DNA from 4 places in the Staphylococcus lugdunensis genome. Region 3 is predicted to be linked to each of the others. Evidence: riboswitches for the same ligand, from Rfam matches in the RefSeq annotation. Region 3 holds a riboswitch; each other region holds the start of a gene.
The links. A riboswitch is a leader RNA that binds a small molecule or an ion and turns the genes downstream of it on or off. The one in region 3 is predicted to bind S-adenosylmethionine.
Positions count from the first base shown of each region.

Region 1: another riboswitch for S-adenosylmethionine. It lies ahead of metX (homoserine O-acetyltransferase MetX); the one in region 3 lies ahead of AL499_RS08565 (MetQ/NlpA family ABC transporter substrate-binding protein).
Region 2: another riboswitch for S-adenosylmethionine. It lies ahead of AL499_RS04320 (methionine ABC transporter ATP-binding protein); the one in region 3 lies ahead of AL499_RS08565 (MetQ/NlpA family ABC transporter substrate-binding protein).
Region 4: another riboswitch for S-adenosylmethionine. It lies ahead of metK (methionine adenosyltransferase); the one in region 3 lies ahead of AL499_RS08565 (MetQ/NlpA family ABC transporter substrate-binding protein).

Region 1 covers NZ_CP014022.1:1,440,417-1,445,373, forward strand. Annotated here, with positions in the region: gene serS (serine--tRNA ligase) at 1-236, shown strand, start outside; gene AL499_RS06815 (AzlC family ABC transporter permease) at 530-1,225, shown strand; gene AL499_RS06820 (AzlD domain-containing protein) at 1,222-1,551, shown strand; SAM riboswitch class I at 1,640-1,738, shown strand; gene metX (homoserine O-acetyltransferase MetX) at 1,805-2,773, shown strand; gene AL499_RS06830 (DUF2232 domain-containing protein) at 2,947-3,876, shown strand; gene AL499_RS06835 (DHH family phosphoesterase) at 3,898-4,957, shown strand, end outside.
Region 2 covers NZ_CP014022.1:914,778-919,734, forward strand. Annotated here, with positions in the region: gene AL499_RS04315 (methionine ABC transporter permease) at 1-558, opposite strand, end outside; gene AL499_RS04320 (methionine ABC transporter ATP-binding protein) at 551-1,576, opposite strand; SAM riboswitch class I at 1,662-1,770, opposite strand; gene AL499_RS04325 (thioredoxin family protein) at 1,825-2,124, opposite strand; gene AL499_RS04330 (toprim domain-containing protein) at 2,117-2,503, opposite strand; gene gcvH (glycine cleavage system protein GcvH) at 2,726-3,106, opposite strand; gene AL499_RS04340 (arsenate reductase family protein) at 3,231-3,587, opposite strand; gene AL499_RS04345 (thioredoxin family protein) at 3,730-4,053, shown strand; gene AL499_RS04350 (nitroreductase family protein) at 4,106-4,645, opposite strand; gene aroD (type I 3-dehydroquinate dehydratase) at 4,708-4,957, opposite strand, start outside.
Region 3 covers NZ_CP014022.1:1,836,226-1,841,182, reverse strand. Annotated here, with positions in the region: gene AL499_RS08575 (glycosyltransferase family 2 protein) at 1-965, opposite strand, end outside; gene AL499_RS08570 (aspartate aminotransferase family protein) at 1,277-2,614, opposite strand; gene AL499_RS08565 (MetQ/NlpA family ABC transporter substrate-binding protein) at 2,823-3,638, opposite strand; SAM riboswitch class I at 3,742-3,848, opposite strand; gene AL499_RS08560 (hypothetical protein) at 3,989-4,408, shown strand; gene AL499_RS08555 (LPXTG cell wall anchor domain-containing protein) at 4,606-4,957, shown strand, end outside.
Region 4 covers NZ_CP014022.1:11,865-16,821, forward strand. Annotated here, with positions in the region: gene ytkD (RNA deprotection pyrophosphohydrolase) at 1-407, shown strand, start outside; gene AL499_RS00110 (alpha/beta hydrolase family protein) at 388-1,161, shown strand; gene pckA (phosphoenolpyruvate carboxykinase (ATP)) at 1,225-2,817, opposite strand; SAM riboswitch class I at 2,978-3,086, shown strand; gene metK (methionine adenosyltransferase) at 3,189-4,385, shown strand; gene AL499_RS00125 (nuclease-related domain-containing protein) at 4,484-4,957, shown strand, end outside.

The sequences.
Region 1 (4,957 bases), 400 kb from region 3:
TTAGTTCATGCTCAAACTGTACAGATTTCCAAGCGCGTCGTGCAAATATTCGATTCAAACGTGATCATGCTGCTAAGCCAGAATTAGCACATACTTTAAACGGTAGTGGACTTGCTGTAGGACGTACGTTTGCGGCAATTGTTGAAAACTATCAAAATGCTGACGGTTCAATTACTATTCCAGAAGCTTTAGTGCCATTCATGGGCGGTAAAACAGAAATTAAACCAGTTAAATAAATAGCGTTATTTGTTGACGCATCGTTATATGTCATAGATTAAATCATCATACAGGGAAAGATTGAGAAAGATACGAACTCAATGGTTTCCCTGTTTTTTTAATGATAAGTTATTTGAATGCGAGTAGTCTAAATAATTATCAGAAAAATTTATTAAAATTAAAGGTACTTATATAAAGATTTTTAGACATTCGTTTGTCTAACGTCAGACAAACGGAATTATAAAAGGATTGATACAGTTCTAGTGTTATATTAGACTTATCTTGGTTATTAAATAAAAAGAGGAGGCATAAAATGGATACACATCTTTCCTTTAAACAAGGTGTTAAAGAATGTATACCTACATTATTAGGTTATGCAGGTGTAGGTATTTCTTTTGGCATTGTAGCTGCATCACAACATTTTAGTTTATTAGAAATTATCCTTTTATGTCTGATTGTTTATGCGGGAGCAGCTCAGTTTATTATTTGTGCGTTAGTCATTGCAGGTACACCGATTACAGCAATTATCGTGACGACGCTTATTGTCAATTCACGTTTTTTCTTATTATCAATGACACTTGCACCCAATTATAAGCAATATGGGTTATGGAATAGGGTAGGGCTATCTTCAATATTGACAGATGAAACATTTGGCGTGGCTATTTCACCTTATTTAAAAGGTGAAAAAATTAATGATCGCTGGCTTCATGGCTTAAATATTACGGCATATGTCTTTTGGACGATTGCGTCGATTGGCGGTGCCGTGTTTGGCAAATTCATAAGTAATCCTGAAGTTTTTGGACTAGATTACGCTATTACAGCAATGTTTGTCTTCTTAGCTATTGCGCAGTTTGATGCTATTACCAATTCTAAACTTAAAATATACATTGTTTTAATCATCTCTGTTATTGTCATGATGTTTATCTTTAGCTGGTTTATGCCAACTTATGTGGCAATATTATTGTCTGCTATCATTGCTTCGACATTAGGGGTGGTGATGGAACGATGACAACATCTTGGTATATGTTTGCTATTATCTTTTTTAGTGGTTTAGTTACTTTGATAATTCGAATTGTGCCTTTTATTATGATTACACGCATACAATTATCTGAGAAGGTTGTTAAATGGCTGTCTTATATTCCTATTACACTGTTTACTGCATTAGTTGTAGACGCTATGATAAAACAACCATCGCACGGCTTAGGCTTTACTATTAATTTATCATTCGTGATTATTACGATTCCGACTATTGTTGTTGCTTTTATTTCACGCAGTTTGACCATAACAGTTGTGACAGGCATTGTGTTAATGGCGGGGCTTCGTTTATTCTTTTAACCTATACTAAATCGCAGTAAGGCATTGCAGTTATCATATTTTTTAGATAAAATAAATTTAAATTTAACTTAATAATAGACATAAATATATCTTATTATGAGAAGCTGAGGGATTTGGCCCAGTGACGCTTCAGCAACCGACAGTAATGCACGGTGCTAAAACCAACGAGATACTCGAATGATAAGTCAATGACCGCTTCTTACTTCATTTAGAGTAGGAGCGGTTTTTTATATTATTTAAAGGAGGAATAGTCATGATAAATTATACTGTCGATACTTTGGAACTTGGAGCATTTACTACAGAGTCTGGCGAAAAAATAGAAAATTTAAAACTGCGATATGAGCATGTAGGTTATCAAGGGCAGCCTTTGGTTGTGGTTTGCCATGCCTTAACTGGAAATCATTTAACGTATGGAACCAATGAACAGCCAGGTTGGTGGCGTGAAATTATCGATGGTGGTTATATGCCAATTCATGATTATCAATTCCTAACGTTTAATGTGATAGGAAGCCCATTTGGCTCTAGCTCACATCTTACAGACCAACATTTTCCTAAGAAATTGACTTTAAGAGATGTTACCAAAGCAATAGAATTAGGAATTCAAGCATTAGGTTTTAACAAGATTAACATATTAATTGGTGGAAGTCTTGGCGGGATGCAAGTGATGGAATTACTATATAATCGGCGATTTGTTGTTGATAAAGCAGTAATTTTAGCAGCCACCGATAAGACATCATCATACAGTCGTGCATTTAATGAGATTGCTCGTCAAGCCATTCATATCGGTGGTAAAGAAGGTTTGAGTATTGCAAGACAATTAGGATTTTTAACATATCGTTCATCTAAAAGTTATGATGAACGCTTTACTCCTGATGAGGTAGTCAATTATCAACGTTACCAAGGTGATAAATTTAAAGAACATTATGATTTGGATTGCTATTTAACTATGTTAGATGTCTTAGACAGTCATAACGTTGACCGTGGTAGAACAGATGTTGATGAAGTATATCAATCTTTAGATACTAAAGTACTGACAATGGGATTTATCGATGATTTACTATATCCAGATGACCTGGTACAGCAATTAGGCGTACGCTTTAAATATCACCGTCATTTCTTTGTTCCAGATAATGTTGGACATGATGGCTTTTTGCTTAATTTTAATACTTGGGCACCTAATTTATATCATTTTTTAAAGGTATCAACATTTAAACGTAAATGAAGTGACAATCATGGATATTGAGGTAAGACATACGACTGTGTAAAATGTCTAAAGATAAGCTAATTTAGACATTTAAATGAAAGTTACTATGCCAATAAGTCCTTTATTTGTTTTAATATGCTACACGGGTTAAAATAGTGCTTATAGTTAAATTTAGTATAGGAGTGGCGAAGTTGTTTTCAAAAATAGAACCTAAAGCTACTATTATCGGTACGCTTGCATTAATTGTAGTCGCTTTAGTCACATATATATTACCAGAAGTGGGTTGGCTGTTATGTTTATTTGCAACCATTCCTGGAATTATTCTCTGGAATAAGTCAATACCATCATTTGGTTTGGCTACAATTGTGACTTTGGTTATTGCAGTATTATTCGGCAATACAATCGTATTAAGTGCCATGATATTAGTACTTATCTCAAGTATTGTCATCGGACAATTACTTAAAGAACGTGCATCTAAAGAACAGATTCTTTACATAGCGACGACGGTCGCCAGCACAATAACTATTATTGGTTTTATGTTATTACAAGTGTTTGGTCATATTCCCAAGGCACAAGTATTAGTTCGAACAGCAGTAAAACCACTAGAAGATTTATTGGATCAAGCGTATGTTCAAAGTGGCATGAAAGCAGAATATGAACAAACATTAAGTTTTATCATTAAACAATTGTCTATTCAGCTTCCAAGTTATATGATAATAGCAATATTTATCCTTATTTTAATCAATTTGCTTGTCACATTCCCAATTCTTAGAAAGTTTAAAATAGCAACACCAATATTCAAACCATTATTCGCATGGCAGTTTAAACGTTCAGTCTTGTGGTTATATGTTATTGATTTAATATGTGTAATGTTTGCAACACAACCGAGTATCTTCCAAAGTATCGTTATAAACTTACAGATTATGTTATCATTATTGATGTACATCCAAGGATTAAGCGTGATTCATTTCTTCGGAAAAGCAAAACGCATGCCAGACGTAGTAACAATAATATTAATGGTAATTGGGACAATTATTTCGCCAGTAACGCATATTGTTGCACTTATAGGGGTGCTTGATTTAGGAATTAACTTAAAACAGATAATAAAAAAAAGATACTAAAAAGCGAATAGAGGTGGAAAAATGAACCGACAATCCACAAAAAAAGCTTTGTTTGTTCCGTACATTTTAATGGTTCTAACGGCGATAGCCCTTGTTATATTGGGGTTTATCTTTAAACCACTTGTTGCAGGGATAGCGGCAGCGATTCTCTTTGTAATTATCGTTATCAGTGCGGTATTAGCCCGACAAGCAATGATAAAAATGGATAACTATGTGGATGATTTAAGTGGCCATATCTCAGCAGGAAGTAATAGGGCAATTAAACGTTTGCCAATAGGAATGGTCGTTTTAGATGCGGATGATCATATTGAATGGATCAATCAGTTTATGTCAGATCATTTAGAATCAAACGTAATTTCTGAACCTATTAATGAGGTTTTCCCCAATATTTTAAAGCAATTGGAAAAGATTCAAGAAGTAGAAATTGAGAATAATAATTATCATTATCACGTGCGCTATAGTGAAGATGATCATTGTCTTTATTTCTTTGATATTACCGATGAGGTGCATACAAATAAGTTGTATGAAGACTCTAAGCCAATTATAGCAACGTTATTTTTAGATAATTATGATGAAATAACACAGAATATGAACGATACGCAACGTTCAGAAATCAACTCAATGGTAACACGTGTTATCAGTCGTTGGGCTTCTGAATATAATATTTATTTTAAACGCTATAGTTCAGATCAATTCGTAGCTTATCTTAATCAAAAGATTTTAGCTGAAATTGAGAAGTCTAACTTTGAAATTTTAAGTCAGTTGCGAGAAAAAAGTGTTGGTTATCGCGCCCAACTTACACTAAGCATTGGTGTTGGAGAAGGCACAGAAAATCTTATAGATTTGGGTGAATTATCACAATCAGGTCTTGATCTTGCTTTAGGTCGAGGCGGAGACCAAGTTGCGATTAAAAGTATGAATGGTAATGTACGTTTCTACGGCGGTAAGACTGACCCAATGGAAAAACGTACGCGTGTGAGAGCGCGTGTTATATCTCATGCTTTGAAAGATATTTTAACAGAAGGCGACAAAGTAATTATTATGGGACATAAGCGTCCAGATTTAGATGCAATCGGAGCTG
Region 2 (4,957 bases), 920 kb from region 3:
TAAACCACCTGCACCAATAACTCCGGCAACAGCTGTTGAGCCAACTAAAGCAATTGCTGTCACTGTAATGCCGGAAACGAGTGCTGGCATCGATTCAGGAAGTAATACCTTTCTTACTATGGTAAGTGTGGTAGCACCCATTGAAACTGAAGCTTCAATGACACCTTTATCAATTTCTTTAAAGGCGATTTCAACTAATCTTGCATAAAATGGTGAAGCGCCAATGATAAGTGCTGGCAAGGCTCCGGTTGGTCCACTAATCGTACCTAAGACAATGCTTGTAAATGGAATTAGCAGCAAGATTAAAATAATAAATGGTATCGCTCTAAATAAATTGACTACAAATGACACAATACTATAGAAAATACGTGCACCTACTGAATTACTTTTCGCTGATAGGAATAAAAGCACACCTAAAATCAAGCCAAAAATAAACGCAAAAATGGTTGATATAATAGTCATGTATAGTGTCTCGTAAATCGCTGTCCAAACTTCTGGCCATTGCACATTTGGCATTGTCACCATCTCATGGAAGATTTCGCTATATGATTTACCCATGTCTTAGCACCTCCACATTGACACCTTTTTTATGTAATCCTTCAGTAAAATGATCAAAGTCTACTTCTGAAATATGTGGTATATGAATCACTAAAAATCCTATTGTGCCATTGCGCGTATTCTTAATATCTGCTTCAAGAATATTAACGTCTATGTTATGTGTTTTCGTAATATAAGACACGATAGGTTGTGTCGTGTTATCACCGTTAAAGTTTAGACGTACGACATAAGCATCGTGTGCTAGTGGCTCGAGTTGATCTAATGATTCCTCAAAATCGTTATTTAAATCATCTTTTACGAAACGACGTGTCACTTCATGTTGCGGATTTTCAAAGACATCACTTACTTTACCTTGCTCAATCACACGGCCATTCTCCATGACAGCAACTTGATCACACACGCGTCGAATGACGTGCATTTCGTGTGTAATTAACACGATCGTTAAGCTCTGACTTTTTTTAATTTTTAATAACAAATCTAAAATTTCATCTGTTGTTTGCGGATCAAGGGCACTTGTCGCTTCATCGCATAGTAGAACATCAGGGTCATTCGCAAGTGCACGCGCAATTCCTACTCTTTGCTTCTGTCCACCTGATAATTCAGAAGGATACGCATGTTCTCTACCTTTTAAACCCACTAATTCAACTAACTCAAGCGCACGTTTGACAGCAAGTCCTGACGGAACGCCTGCAATTTCAAGGGGAAATTTAATATTGTTTAATACGGTTCTTGACCATAATAAATTAAAATGTTGAAAAACCATGCTTACCTTTTGGCGTTTTAAACGCAGTTCTGACTTAGATAACTGACTCATGTTATCACCATCGATGATGATATCTCCTGACGTTGGGGACTCGAGTTGATTGAACATTCTGATTAATGTGCTTTTACCGGCGCCAGAAAATCCAATCACACCGTAAACCGAACCAGTTGGTATATTTAAATCAACGTGATCAACTGCGAGAACATCTTTTTTCTTTGTGTGATAACGTTTAACAACTTGTTTTAACTCAATCACGTTAAGTGCCTCCTTATGTAGCTGTATCTAATTAAAAATGCTTCCTCAAACTTTAGATGTTTGAGAAAGCATTTATATATCCTTTCTCTCATCTTCTAAAGTTTAACTTTATGTGAATTGGCACCATTTCTATTTCTAATATAGACGGTTGCCGGGCTTCGCAGGGCACATCCCTCCACCTCTCTCGATAAGAGTTTTCGCATTATTTAATTAATTTTAATCCTACCATTATGGTAATATTTCGTCAACTACTTTTTTAAATTTTCTAACAAATAAGGCACCGATTGAAATGCATAGATTCGTTTCAACTCTTGTGTTTGATTCATTAGCAGTAACACAGGGACTGATTGAATTTGATAATGTTCACTAAATTCCGGATAGAAATTCAAATCAAGCTTGGTTACTGGTAGTTGTAACATTTCATTAGCAATATCTAACATACGTTCAGATATTTTACACGTTCCGCACATTGGTGTATAACCAAAGATAAGGTGACGTGGTTGTTGTGCATGCTCTGTTATTTCAGAGATGTTGATATCTTTAGTCATTCGATAAGACGAACCTTTCCATGTTTAAATGAGGCATGAGCTGTTGTTCTTGTCGAACCATGAACCCATGCTTGTGCAGTACTTTGGCTAAATATTTCTTAGGGCAGCGCGCAACTTCGCAATATGTTCTATCTATATAAATATGTTCACTTTCACTCAAATAGCGTTTAAACCATTTACGAATATTGGCACCTTCATCATCTGAATCTGCCAGGATAAAAACCTGTTTGCCATAAAGTGATTCTATCATATCATCTATCTTATCTATACTCATTGTACCGTGTGTACAAATAATGTGAACGGGCTCAGCAATCACTTGTTGTACCCTTTTCTTATCTGATTTACCTTCTACAATAATAACTTTATTTACAAGTGTCATGTTCATCCACCTTCTACAGTTACATATTATAAGACAGTTACTTCTATACAAAAACGCGTGTCTCTAAACATTGAAATGCTGTAAAAATAATTATTATTTTGTTGCGTTTAGATTAATCATGTTAACAAAATGTTATATTACCAATAAACTGGTCATATACCTTTGTTTATAACTGATGATAGAAAAAACTCCAAGATACGTATATCAAGGAGTTCATCGCTTTTATTCGCCAATCATTTCAGCATATTGTTCTGCAGATAATAATTCATCTAATTGGCTTTCATCATCTAATTCAACTTTAACCATCCAAGCCTTTTCGAATGGTGATTCATTCACAAATTCAGGACTATCTTCGAGCTCTTCATTTGTTTCAATGATTTTTCCAGAAACAGGTGCATAAAGTTCTGACACTGTTTTAACAGATTCAACACTACCAAATGTATCCCCTTCGTTAATTTCATCATCAACGTCTGGTAGTTCAACGAATACAATATCACCTAATTCGCCTTGCGCGTATTCAGTAATACCAATTGTTACAACATTTCCGTCAACTTTTACCCATTCATGTTCCTTAGAATATTTTAATTCGCTCGGTACTGTCACGAAAATCCCCTCCTAAAAATAATTACAGTTTAATGATGCCATACCGTCTGCATTCATTCAACTATTATTCATAAAACTTTGAATAATTTCTGCACATATAATAATATATGTAAACTGTATTATATTATGCTAACCACGTTTCTTTATATTGGTCTTCTTTAAATCCAAGTGTGATTCTATCTCCTGAGATTGCAAGTGGACGTTTTACCAACATACCATCGCCAGCTAATAACTCTAATTTTTCATCTTGCGTTAAGTCTTTCAACTTATCTTTAAGCCCTAATTCACGATATTTAGCACCATGTGTATTAAATAGTTTATTAACTTCCACACCTGTTTTCTTAATGATTTGTTCAAATTCTTTTTTAGTTGGTGTATGTTGCACAATATCGATTGGTTCAAAGCTAACGCCATAATCTTTTAGAAACTTTGCAGCCTTTTTACAAGTTGTACAATTAGAATATTGATAAAATTTTATCATTCAGTTGTAACCTCCTATAGTAGTTACGTTTAATATAACAGATATTAAATGAAAACGCTCTATTTTTTAAGCTGAATTTTTTATTAAAAAAGTAAATTTAGTTATAATACGATTACGACATTGACTAAAGGAGCGCATCAATATGGAAAGTATACAAACAACTGAAAATTTTAATAAGATTATTCAAAGTGATCAGCCTGTCATCATAAAATTTGAAGCGGGTTGGTGTCCAGATTGTAAAGCAATGGATTTATGGATTGACCCTATAATTGAAAAATACAATGCCTATCAATGGTATTCAGTCAATCGAGATGAGTTAGAAGATGTTGCTGCAAATCATGATGTAATGGGCATTCCTAGTTTATTAATCTTTAAAAATAGTGAAAAATTAGCACACTTACATTCAGCAAATGCTAAATCACCCGAACAGGTTGAAACTTTTTTAGCTGAAACATTTCAAGCATAAAGCAAAAGCATGAAGTTCCGACATTACCAGTCGTGACTTCATGCTTTATTTATTAGAATTTTTCTATAAGATTTTTGTTTTTACGTTGAACATGTGGCATATCAACTGATAAGTCTGTAAGATATAGCAATCCTGCAATGGCTTCATCACCAGCGATACCAAAGATTTTACGTACTTTAGGTTCAAAAATATAAGGTGGTGTTTTCCAACAAGTGCCAATTCCTGCTTCATGTAATAATAACATTAAGTTTTGAGCATAAGCACCCAAAGCAAAGAAATTCTCTCTATTTTGACGTTGGCGTGGATCTGTTTTCACAACCAATACCAATATACCGCCTAAACGCGTTACCGTTTGATAATGATCTTGCTGTTTATCCACACTATCTGGGAATGCATAAGGCGTGATTGCTTCACTCATATCCCCTAGTCTATCCTTTGTAATGTGAATCATGCGCCAAGGTTCTCGCATGCCATGGTTTGGTGCATCTGCTGCTTGTTCAATCGCTTGATATAATGCTTTATCGTCGATTTCGACATCATGTTTAAATTTCTTAATACTTCTTCTATTTGCAATCGCTTCTTGTAATTCCACGACGTATCTCTCCCTTTTTCGTTGATAACTATTATCAATTATATGCGAGTTTATGAGATTATTCAATTATCGTATTTTTGATAGAAATTGATGATGTCATGTAATTGCGTAACTTGTATTTGACCAGGCGCTTTAGGTGTGTCAATACAGCCATAAGACATTGTACCTCCAAATAGCCCCTGAGCCGTACGGGAAATCACACCAAGTGATGACATCGAAATACCAATGACCTGTTGATCAACTGATTGCGCTGTAATCGACAATACATCTAATAATCTTAGTACATCACTTTGATTTTCAGGCATCACTGCT
Region 3 (4,957 bases):
TCAGCTGGAAATACCATCCCTTTATGCTGATAAAGGATGTGTTTATAGCAATTATCAATTGGTAATGCATCTATCATCTCTATGCTTATGTATTGTAGTAATACTTTTGTTTCTATGTTAAAACGAGTATTGTCTTGAATGTATTTTAAATTTAAATAACCCTGGTTATGTTCTAATATATAGTTCAAATAATGTAACACGACCAAATATTGAATATAAGGTAAAACCCTGCCGTATAAATCGGTAGAGCGTTGAATTAATTCAAGATAATTTTTAACGATATGAGGCGCATACCTATTTTGATCCTTCCATGAGTTAATACTTAATGACCGGTAATCATCTCTGTTATAGAAATAATTAACATGTTTAATTAAGCCATAAGACTTGACGTCTAATAGAATCATATTAATAAACTTTGCATCTTCCCAAAAATCAATCGTCTCATCGAATGTATACTTATGATGGGTAAACAACGATTTTCGAAAGACCATTCCTCCAATATGATATTGAATATCTTGGTACTGCTGTGTAATATCTACTACATGCCTACGTTGTTGAAAACGATAATTTAAATTTTGAGCTGATAATGTATGGCCTTTACGTATTAATATAGGCGCACTTGCTAATTTTATGTACGGATGTTTAAGAAAAAATCGACTGGCTTCTTTGAAAAAATTTGTGCTCACATAATCAGAGTCATCAATAAATGTCACTAATTTTGTCTCAGGACTCATAAGTGACATGCCTAAATTTCTAGCTGCACTGACACCTTTATTCGTTTGATTAATAATTTTAATCTGTGCATGATTTTGATAGCCTTTTAAAATTTGTGCCGTCGAATCAGTGCTACCATCATTGATAACAATAATTTCATCCTCTTCAAAATACAGACAGCTTAATAGCTTATCTAGTGTATGTGCAATATATTTTTCACTATTGTATGTAGGAATGATGATTGAAAACACTCGTAAGCTCCTTCCGATGCAACAAGGCTATCTATTTATTAACGCGTTTTAAACAAGCTACTAATTAACTACTGTATATTAACAAAATACATTATGATTATACACCATTTATTAACTAAAATATAACCTATATTTTTTATTTAATAAACACTTGTCTATAATCGTTGTAACTGCCAAGCGAATACACTTTTCAAATATTAAAATTTTAAATCACTGACAAAAAAAGAACCTCCTGAGAGGTCCTAGATTTAAATATATTCATCCTATTTAGCAATATACTTTCGAAGTTAATTAATGCGCGTACACCTTTATTACCAGCCTTGACCATCGATATCTAATGTATCTAATTGCCCATCTTGTAAACCTTGTAACGCCTGTTCTAACGTTGCTAGTGCTTCATCTAATTGCTCATAGGTAATGACTAATGGTGGTTGAAATCTCAATACATTACCTGCAACGGCAATAATGACAACACCATGTTCAAAACAATAATTACATATTTTTAAAGCTGCTTCTGGATCTCTTGTCTTATTTTGCTTATTTGACACAATATCAATGCCTATAGAAAGCCCGATGCCTCGAACATCACCAACATACTCATAACGTGAAGTCCATTGTTCCATACGTTGGCGTACATAGCGCCCTTTATTGACACTTGCTGATAATAAGTCGTCTTCTTCAAGCATTTCAATTGTTGCGAGTGCTGCCTCACAACTTACCGGATTAGCCCCAGTAGTAAATAAATGGGCTGGTGCTTCCAAGCTATCAATAATTTCTTTACGTGCCACTAACGCAGACATTGGTAGGCCTCCAGCTAATGACTTTCCAAATGTAATCATATCTGGTATAAAATTAAAGTGTTCCACCGAACTCCAAGTGCCTGTTCGACCTAATCCTTGCTGAATGTCATCAACAGCAATTAAAATTCCGTGTTCTCGACATAAAGCTGCTAATGCCTCAAAATAGCCTGCGACTGGCTCAAGTAATCCACCATCACCTTGTATCGTTTCAACAACAATACATGCCACTTCGTCTGCGGGTACGTATTTCGCAAACATTTCCTTTAGAGGTGCTAAATATTCAGCAACTGTATTTGCAGTTGGCTGTTCAAACATTCCTCTATAGTTATCAGGAAAAGGTATGTGATAAAAGCCATTTAGTAATGGTCCATAATGTTTGCGCATATTTAAACTAATCGCGGACATAGATAATGAGCCAAATGTTGATCCATGATAAGCGTTAGTAAAGCTAATAATATAAGGACGTCCCGTGTAAGCACGTGCAAATTTAATGACACCATCATTAGCATCAGATCCACTTAAACCAAAGGTTACCCTTTTTTCAAAGTTGCCAGGCGCAATCTCGCACAACTTTTTAGATAATTTAACCGCCGATTCATGATACATATATGCGGGTGTATAGTGAATGAACTTATCTACCTGCGCTTTTATAGCATCGGATACTTTTTTAGGTGCATGACCAACATTTTGCGAACTGGCACTCGATAATAAATCAATATATGATTTACCGTCAACATCGACAAGCATTGCACCATAACCATGATCTATCACGAGCGGATAGTATTTGATACGTCCTGATTTTGCAAAATATTTCCCATCTTCTTCAATAAGTTGCGCTGCTTTACTCATAGTCAATTCATCCTCCAAATACTGCTGACTTATTCGCACAGCAATGTAATACAACCCAATATACAATTAATTATCAGATTTGTAAATATTTTCTGAATAATTAAATTATTAAGTTGTTTGTTCACGCTTACTGTGGATATTTAAAATGATTAAAACAACAAGTACTAAAATTAACATATGTTGTATCGCAGCACGCTATTATGTCACTTTAATTTTCATATGGAATCACGTCGTCACCATATTGTTTTTTAATATATGCTTTAATTTCTTTTGATTGTAAAACTTTTAATAATTCTTGGAATTTTTTATCTTTTTTATGTCCTTCTTGTACTGCAATAATATTAGCAAAAGGTGATGATTTTCCTTCAAATGCAATCGCATCTTTAGATGGTTTTAAACCATTATCAATTGCGTAATTTGAGTTCATGATAACTGCTGCACCTTCACTGTTATTATATGTTTTAGGTAAAAATTCAGCGCCTTGTTGATTATTGAATTTCAAATGCTTTTTATTTTCAGCAATATCTTCAAACTTCGCATCTTCAATTTTCACTCCTTTTTTCAACTTAATTAAGCCTTCGTTAACAAAAAATGATAAAAAGCGTCCTTCTTCTGCTGGATTATTTGAAACATAAATGGTTGAACCATCTGGTATGTCTTTAATATGCTTATATTTTTTACTATATACGCCCATTGGAGTTGTAAAGACTTTGCCTACTTCTTCAATCTTATAGCCATGACTTTTTCGTTCTGCCTTTAAATAAGGTACATGTTGGAAGAAATTGGCATCTACATCACCTTTATCTAATAATTTGTTTGGTACTTTATAGTCATTAACAATCTTAACTTTTAAATCATAGCCTTTTTTCTTCATTGCTTCTTGTGCATGTTTTAACACATCTCCATGTGGTGCTGGTGTTGCTGCAACGGTAATAGTCTTGCTCGCTTCTTTATTGTCTTTGCCACACGCTGATAAAGCTAGAGTAATAATTAACACACTAATCATGATGACCCATTTTTTCAATTGTATCCTCACCTTTCTAATTGCTACTTCAATAAAGATGAAAACAGTCGAATTCAAGACATAAAAAATACTTTCTCAAATTAAGAGAAAGTACGCACACTTTCTCTCATCTCTTAAAGTACTTTAAACTTTATGTGACTTGGCACCATGTCATTCACTGACGGTTGCCGGGCTTCATAGGGCACATCCCTCCACCACTCTTGATAAGAGTCTTCTTACTTTTATTGAATTAAATTTATCCTATCACTATGCAAAGAGAACGTCAATTAGATTTTTGAATTTTCTGACTAATAATTGTTTTTTACACTTAGGGGAAAAGATAACTAAATCGTTTTAAGGAGGAATGCCTAATGTATTATTTAAAATATCATTTAACGAGCGCCTGTCTAATTAGTATGTTGCTATTATTCATATTGTTTATCATAGATTTGTTAACTGACACAACCCAGTTAGCTCAATTACTTATCAATATAGACTTTATTATTCCTAAACAATTCACCCCGTTATGGCTTGAAATCCTTATTCATTTAATCATTGGTATTGTTGTTTATATGATGTTATTACTGCTCTATCGAGTTAGAAAGCAATGGTATGCCATTGGTTATGTGGCATCTATGTTATCTTTTATAGTGCTGTATCCATTTCTCATTCATATCGCTGTTCGACCTATCTTTCATTTTAGCTGGTCAGAATATAGTCTATGGCTTTTAGCACATATTATTTTTATCGTTTGTGTGGCTAGAAGTATTCCATTTATTGATAAAAGATAAATAAGTATATCACTGTATAATTAAGCTTTGATAACATTTAAAAAAGCAAATGCTATATTTGTATAAAGTTAATTTTAGCGCATACGTAAATACAATATTAAGATTACCTTAGGATTTGTTAAAAACGCCCGCACATTAAGCTGATGATGATACACTTACACTGTAAAGTTATTTACTATGTGAATGGGGGTTTCATAATGAAACAAATGGTTCAAATTATTTTATCTGTTTTTGCGCTATTCTTGGTATTAACTGCAACAAGCGTATGTGTTACTCAAGCAGATACCATGTCCCAACAAGATGCAATCACAACTGCAAAGCAAGCTATAGCACGTAGTGGTGGCAATCCAGATTTGCAAAATTTTAATACAGTTATAGACAAAGGTAACTACTTTAAAATCAAAATCACACTTAAAACTAATGACAGTGTCGGTACTTATAAAGTTTATAAAAACGGCCAAGTTGAATATAAAAATGGTAAATTTGGTGTATATAACCTATTAAACCCTAACCAAACATATGCAGCTAGCGAAATAGCTAATACCTCAA
Region 4 (4,957 bases), 750 kb from region 3:
ATGGTAACCATGTTTTAGCTATCCCATTTTATAAACAGCAGCTATTATTTACTCAGCATAAAGTAAGAGGAATAGAATTTCCAGGTGGTAAACGGGAAGAAGGAGAAACAAGTATGGAGGCGATTAAACGCGAACTTTTTGAAGAAACAGGCGCCCAATGCCAGAAACTTACGTACATTGCGCAATATGAAGTATTTACTAAGGATAAGACACCTTTTGTCAAAGATGTATATACAATTGAAGTAAGTCGTATAGATAAAAAAAATGATTATTTAGAAACAGCAGGTCCCATTCTTTATCAAAGACTTAACGATATTCCTGAAAACAAGCGAAGTTATTTAATACAAGATGCAGCTATTCAGCAGTGTTTGGAGAGGGTGAAATTGCTTGGATTATATTCTTTATAAAACCATGCCAATTGAATCATTGACACATGAATTTGCAGAGGTAACCTATGTTGTTGATGGTTTAAAAGTGAAAGCATTACAAATGTTACCTCATAAAACGGTTGAGCGGATTGTTGTGTATCTACGTGGTGGAAAAGGTCAGGTAGGACGTGTGCGTGCAGCAAGATTAATGCAATTTTCATCACCAGAGACATTAGTTATTGGGCCATATTATCGAGGTAATAATGGGAGTGAAGGTAGAGATGAATTTTGCCAAGGTGATTTACATGATGTGACAACACTTGTTCAGCAGTTACATCAATCATATCCTGACGCTTATATTCATATGATTGGTTTTTCACGCGGAGGTCTGCAAGGTTTATTAACGTTTCAAGATTTACCAGTGGACAGTTATATTATTTGGGGTGGTGTTTCAAACGTAAATTTAATGTATGAGGAACGTGTGGATTTGAGAGGAATGTTGCGACGAATGATTGGACATCCTGTTAAAGATGCACAATCCTATAAAAAACGTGATGCGTTAAAGGATATTGATGCAACGAGTCCACCGATACTTATCATTCATGGAGGTCAGGATAAACAAGTCGGTATTCATCAGGCATACGTTTTAGAAGATGCTTTGAAACAACGAGGGACGCAATTTGATACATTTTATCAGCTTGCAGAAGGCCATGTACCTCGACCAGTAGCAATGAGATTGGCAATTCAACGTATATTCAATTGGATGAAGGAAATAGAAGAGCTTCAAAAATAAAAAGCTTAGATGCACTACGAATTTTAAATCATAATATGCATCTAAGCTATATTTTTGAGGTTTTTATTTATTAAAGCCGCCACTTTGTGCTATCTCGGCTACTTCTGAACCAAATTTTTCAAAATTATGTTCAAAGCGTTTGATTAAGTCTTGCGCTTGAGTTCTATATTTATCTGGATCATTCCAAGCATTGATCGGTTGAAGAATTGTCTTTGGCACGTCTTCGATTTCTGTCGGAATATAAAGACCAAACATGTCATCTTTTATATATTCTGTATTTTTTAATTGACCTGTGATTGCTTGATTAACCATTTGACGAGTATAGTGGAGGCTAATGCGGCGACCAACGCCATATTTACCGCCTGTCCAGCCGGTGTTTACGAGATAGACATCAACGTTATGTTCATCAATTAACGCACCTAATAAATCAGCATATACGGTCGGATTTAGAGGTAAGAATGGTGCGCCGAAACATGTTGAGAATGACGGTTCAGGTTCGGTAATACCTCGTTCTGTTCCAGCTAATTTTGATGTAAATCCACTCAAGAAATGATACATCGCTTGCGATTTAGTTAATTTAGAGATTGGAGGGAGTACGCCAAATGCATCCGCTGTTAAGAAAATAATCGTATTTGGATGTGCTGCTTTAGATGGTAATACGATATTATCTATATGGTGAATAGGGTAGGCAGCACGTGTGTTCTCTGTATATCGATTGTCATCAAAATCTACGCTACCGTCTTCATGTACAACTGTATTTTCAAGAATTGTGCCATATTTAATAGCGTCATATATTTGCGGTTCTTTTTCTTTTGAAAGATTAATTGCTTTTGCATAACAACCGCCTTCAATATTAAAAATACCATTTTTGTTCCAACCGTGTTCATCATCCCCGATTAGTTTTCTATCTGCAGCAGCAGATAAAGTTGTTTTTCCTGTTCCAGATAGACCAAAGAATAACGCAACATCACCTTTAGCACCCACATTAGCTGAGCAATGCATACTCATAATATCTTGCATTGGTAATAAATAATTCATAACAGAGAAAATACCTTTTTTCATTTCTCCGGCATATTCTGTACCGCCAATAAGAATTGTTTTATGCTTAAATGAAATAATGACAAATGTTTCAGATTTAGTGCCATCAATGTCTGGGTCTGCCTTAAAATGAGGTGCAGATACAACTGTAAAATTCGGTTTAATCTTTATAGCTTCATCTTTTGATTCAGGACGAATGAACATATTATGTGCAAATAAATTATGCCATGCTAATTCATTAATAACCGTTAATTTAAGTTGTGTATCTTTATCACTGCCTGCATAACCATTAAAAACATACAATTCGTTACGTTCATCAAGGTAATCTAAAACTTTGTGATATAGGTTTAAAAATGTTTCTTCATCTATAGGTTGATTGACATCGCCCCAGTCAATATTATCTTTATATGAAGGTTCAGTAACGATAAATTTATCTTTTGGTGAACGTCCTGTATATTTACCTGTACTAGCATTGATTGCACCTAATTCAGTCAGTTCTCCTTCATTATTTTCAAGAATTTTGTTATAAAGCTGCGTCGTTGAAAGCTGAAATAAAGTTGTCTCTTTTTCTAATAAGTGTTTAATTTTTGACGTTTCGCTGTATGTATTAATTGACATACTTTAACCCCTCCAGTGCATAAATATTACATGTGAAAGCCTTTACAATTCAATAGTATAACATAATGAAAGGATTATGCCATAGCTAATACGATGTTGGTATGAAAAATCTAAAATTGACATTAGCTAACGAATTCGGTAGTATAATTCTTAACGGATTCTCTTATCCTGAGTGGCGGAGGGACATGGACCCAATGAAGCCCAGCAACCTCTTTTATAAAGAAAGGTGCCAAACCGTTTGCAGACAAATATGGTCTGAACGATAAGAGCGAATGGACGTCTAGAGCCTTCTCTCTATCTAAATAGTAGAAGGCTCTTTTAATTTGGCTTATACAAGAGAGTTTTCGTAAAATAACTTAAAGGAGTAAACAATGACATATAATAAACGCTTATTTACCTCAGAATCAGTTACTGAAGGACACCCCGACAAAATAGCTGACCAAGTATCCGACGCCATTTTAGATGAAATTTTAAAAGACGACCCTAATGCACGTGTTGCTTGTGAAACAACTGTTACAACAGGTATGGCATTGATTTCTGGTGAAATTTCAACAACAACTTATGTGGACATTCCTAAAGTTGTAAGAGAAACAATTAGAGATATTGGCTATACAAGAGCTAAATATGGATATGATTGCCAAACAATGGCAGTTTTAACTGCTATAGATGAGCAATCACCGGATATTGCACAAGGTGTTGATAAAGCACTTGAATATCGTAATGATATTTCAGAAGAAGAAATAGAAGCAACTGGTGCCGGAGATCAAGGGCTAATGTTTGGTTATGCTACTAATGAAACTGAAACGTATATGCCTTTACCAATATTCTTATCACATCAGCTTGCTAAACGTTTATCAGATGTTCGAAAGGATGGCATTATAGATTATTTACGTCCGGATGGCAAAGTGCAAGTAACTGTTGAATATGATGAAAATGACAAACCATACCGCATCGATACAATTGTGGTATCTTCACAACACGCGCAAGATATAACATTAGAACAAATTCAACAGGATATTAAAAATCATGTTATTTATCCAACGGTACCTGATAATCTTTTAGATGAGGACACTAAGTTCTTTATTAACCCTACAGGGCGTTTTGTTATTGGTGGACCACAAGGTGATGCTGGTTTAACAGGACGAAAAATTATTGTTGATACGTATGGCGGATATGCGCGTCATGGAGGTGGATGCTTCAGTGGTAAGGATCCAACAAAAGTAGATCGGTCTGCCGCTTATGCAGCACGGTATGTAGCTAAGAATATTGTTGCAGCTGGACTTGCAGCCCAATGTGAGGTACAGCTTGCTTATGCCATTGGTGTAGCTGAACCAGTTTCTATTGCCATTGATACGTTTAATACAGGTAAAGTATCTGAAGGTGAGCTTGTCGCTGCAGTTAGAAAACATTTTGATTTAAGACCCGCTGGTATCATTAAAATGTTAGATTTAAAACATCCTATTTATAAACAAACTGCGGCATATGGTCATTTTGGTAGAACAGATGTGTTATTACCTTGGGAAAAATTAGATAAAGTCAATATTTTAAAAGACGCCGTTCAAGCATAATTTAATTTTTAATTACTAAATTTAAGGATAAATATCGAAATAAGACAGATTTTCTATTATAATTATAGTTATTGAATAATTAAAGGAGCGTTGTTTGAATGAATTCATTAGGACCAATGGAAATCGGTTTAATCGTCGCTGTGGTAATAGCACTTATTTGCTTAATCTTATTTTTCGTTGCATTAAGAAATAATAAAAAGATAAAACGACAAACGGTAGACGAATATAAATTAAAAGAAAAGCAAATGCAAGAATCACATGACGAAGCATTAGAAAAAGAAAGAATTGAAAACAAAAAGACAGTTACTAAACAAAAGGAAAATTACGAAGCAACTGTTAATAGCAAAGAGCGAGAAATTGATGCTCTAAAATTATTTTCAAAAAATACGAGTGAATATGTGACGGATATGAGATTAATTGGTATCCGTGAACGTCTTGTCAATGAAAAACGAATCCGACCTGAAGATATGCATATTATGGCTAATATCTTTTTACCTGGTAATGACTTGAATAATATTGAACGCATCAGTCATCTTGTATTAACTCGTACAGGACTTTATATTATTGATTCC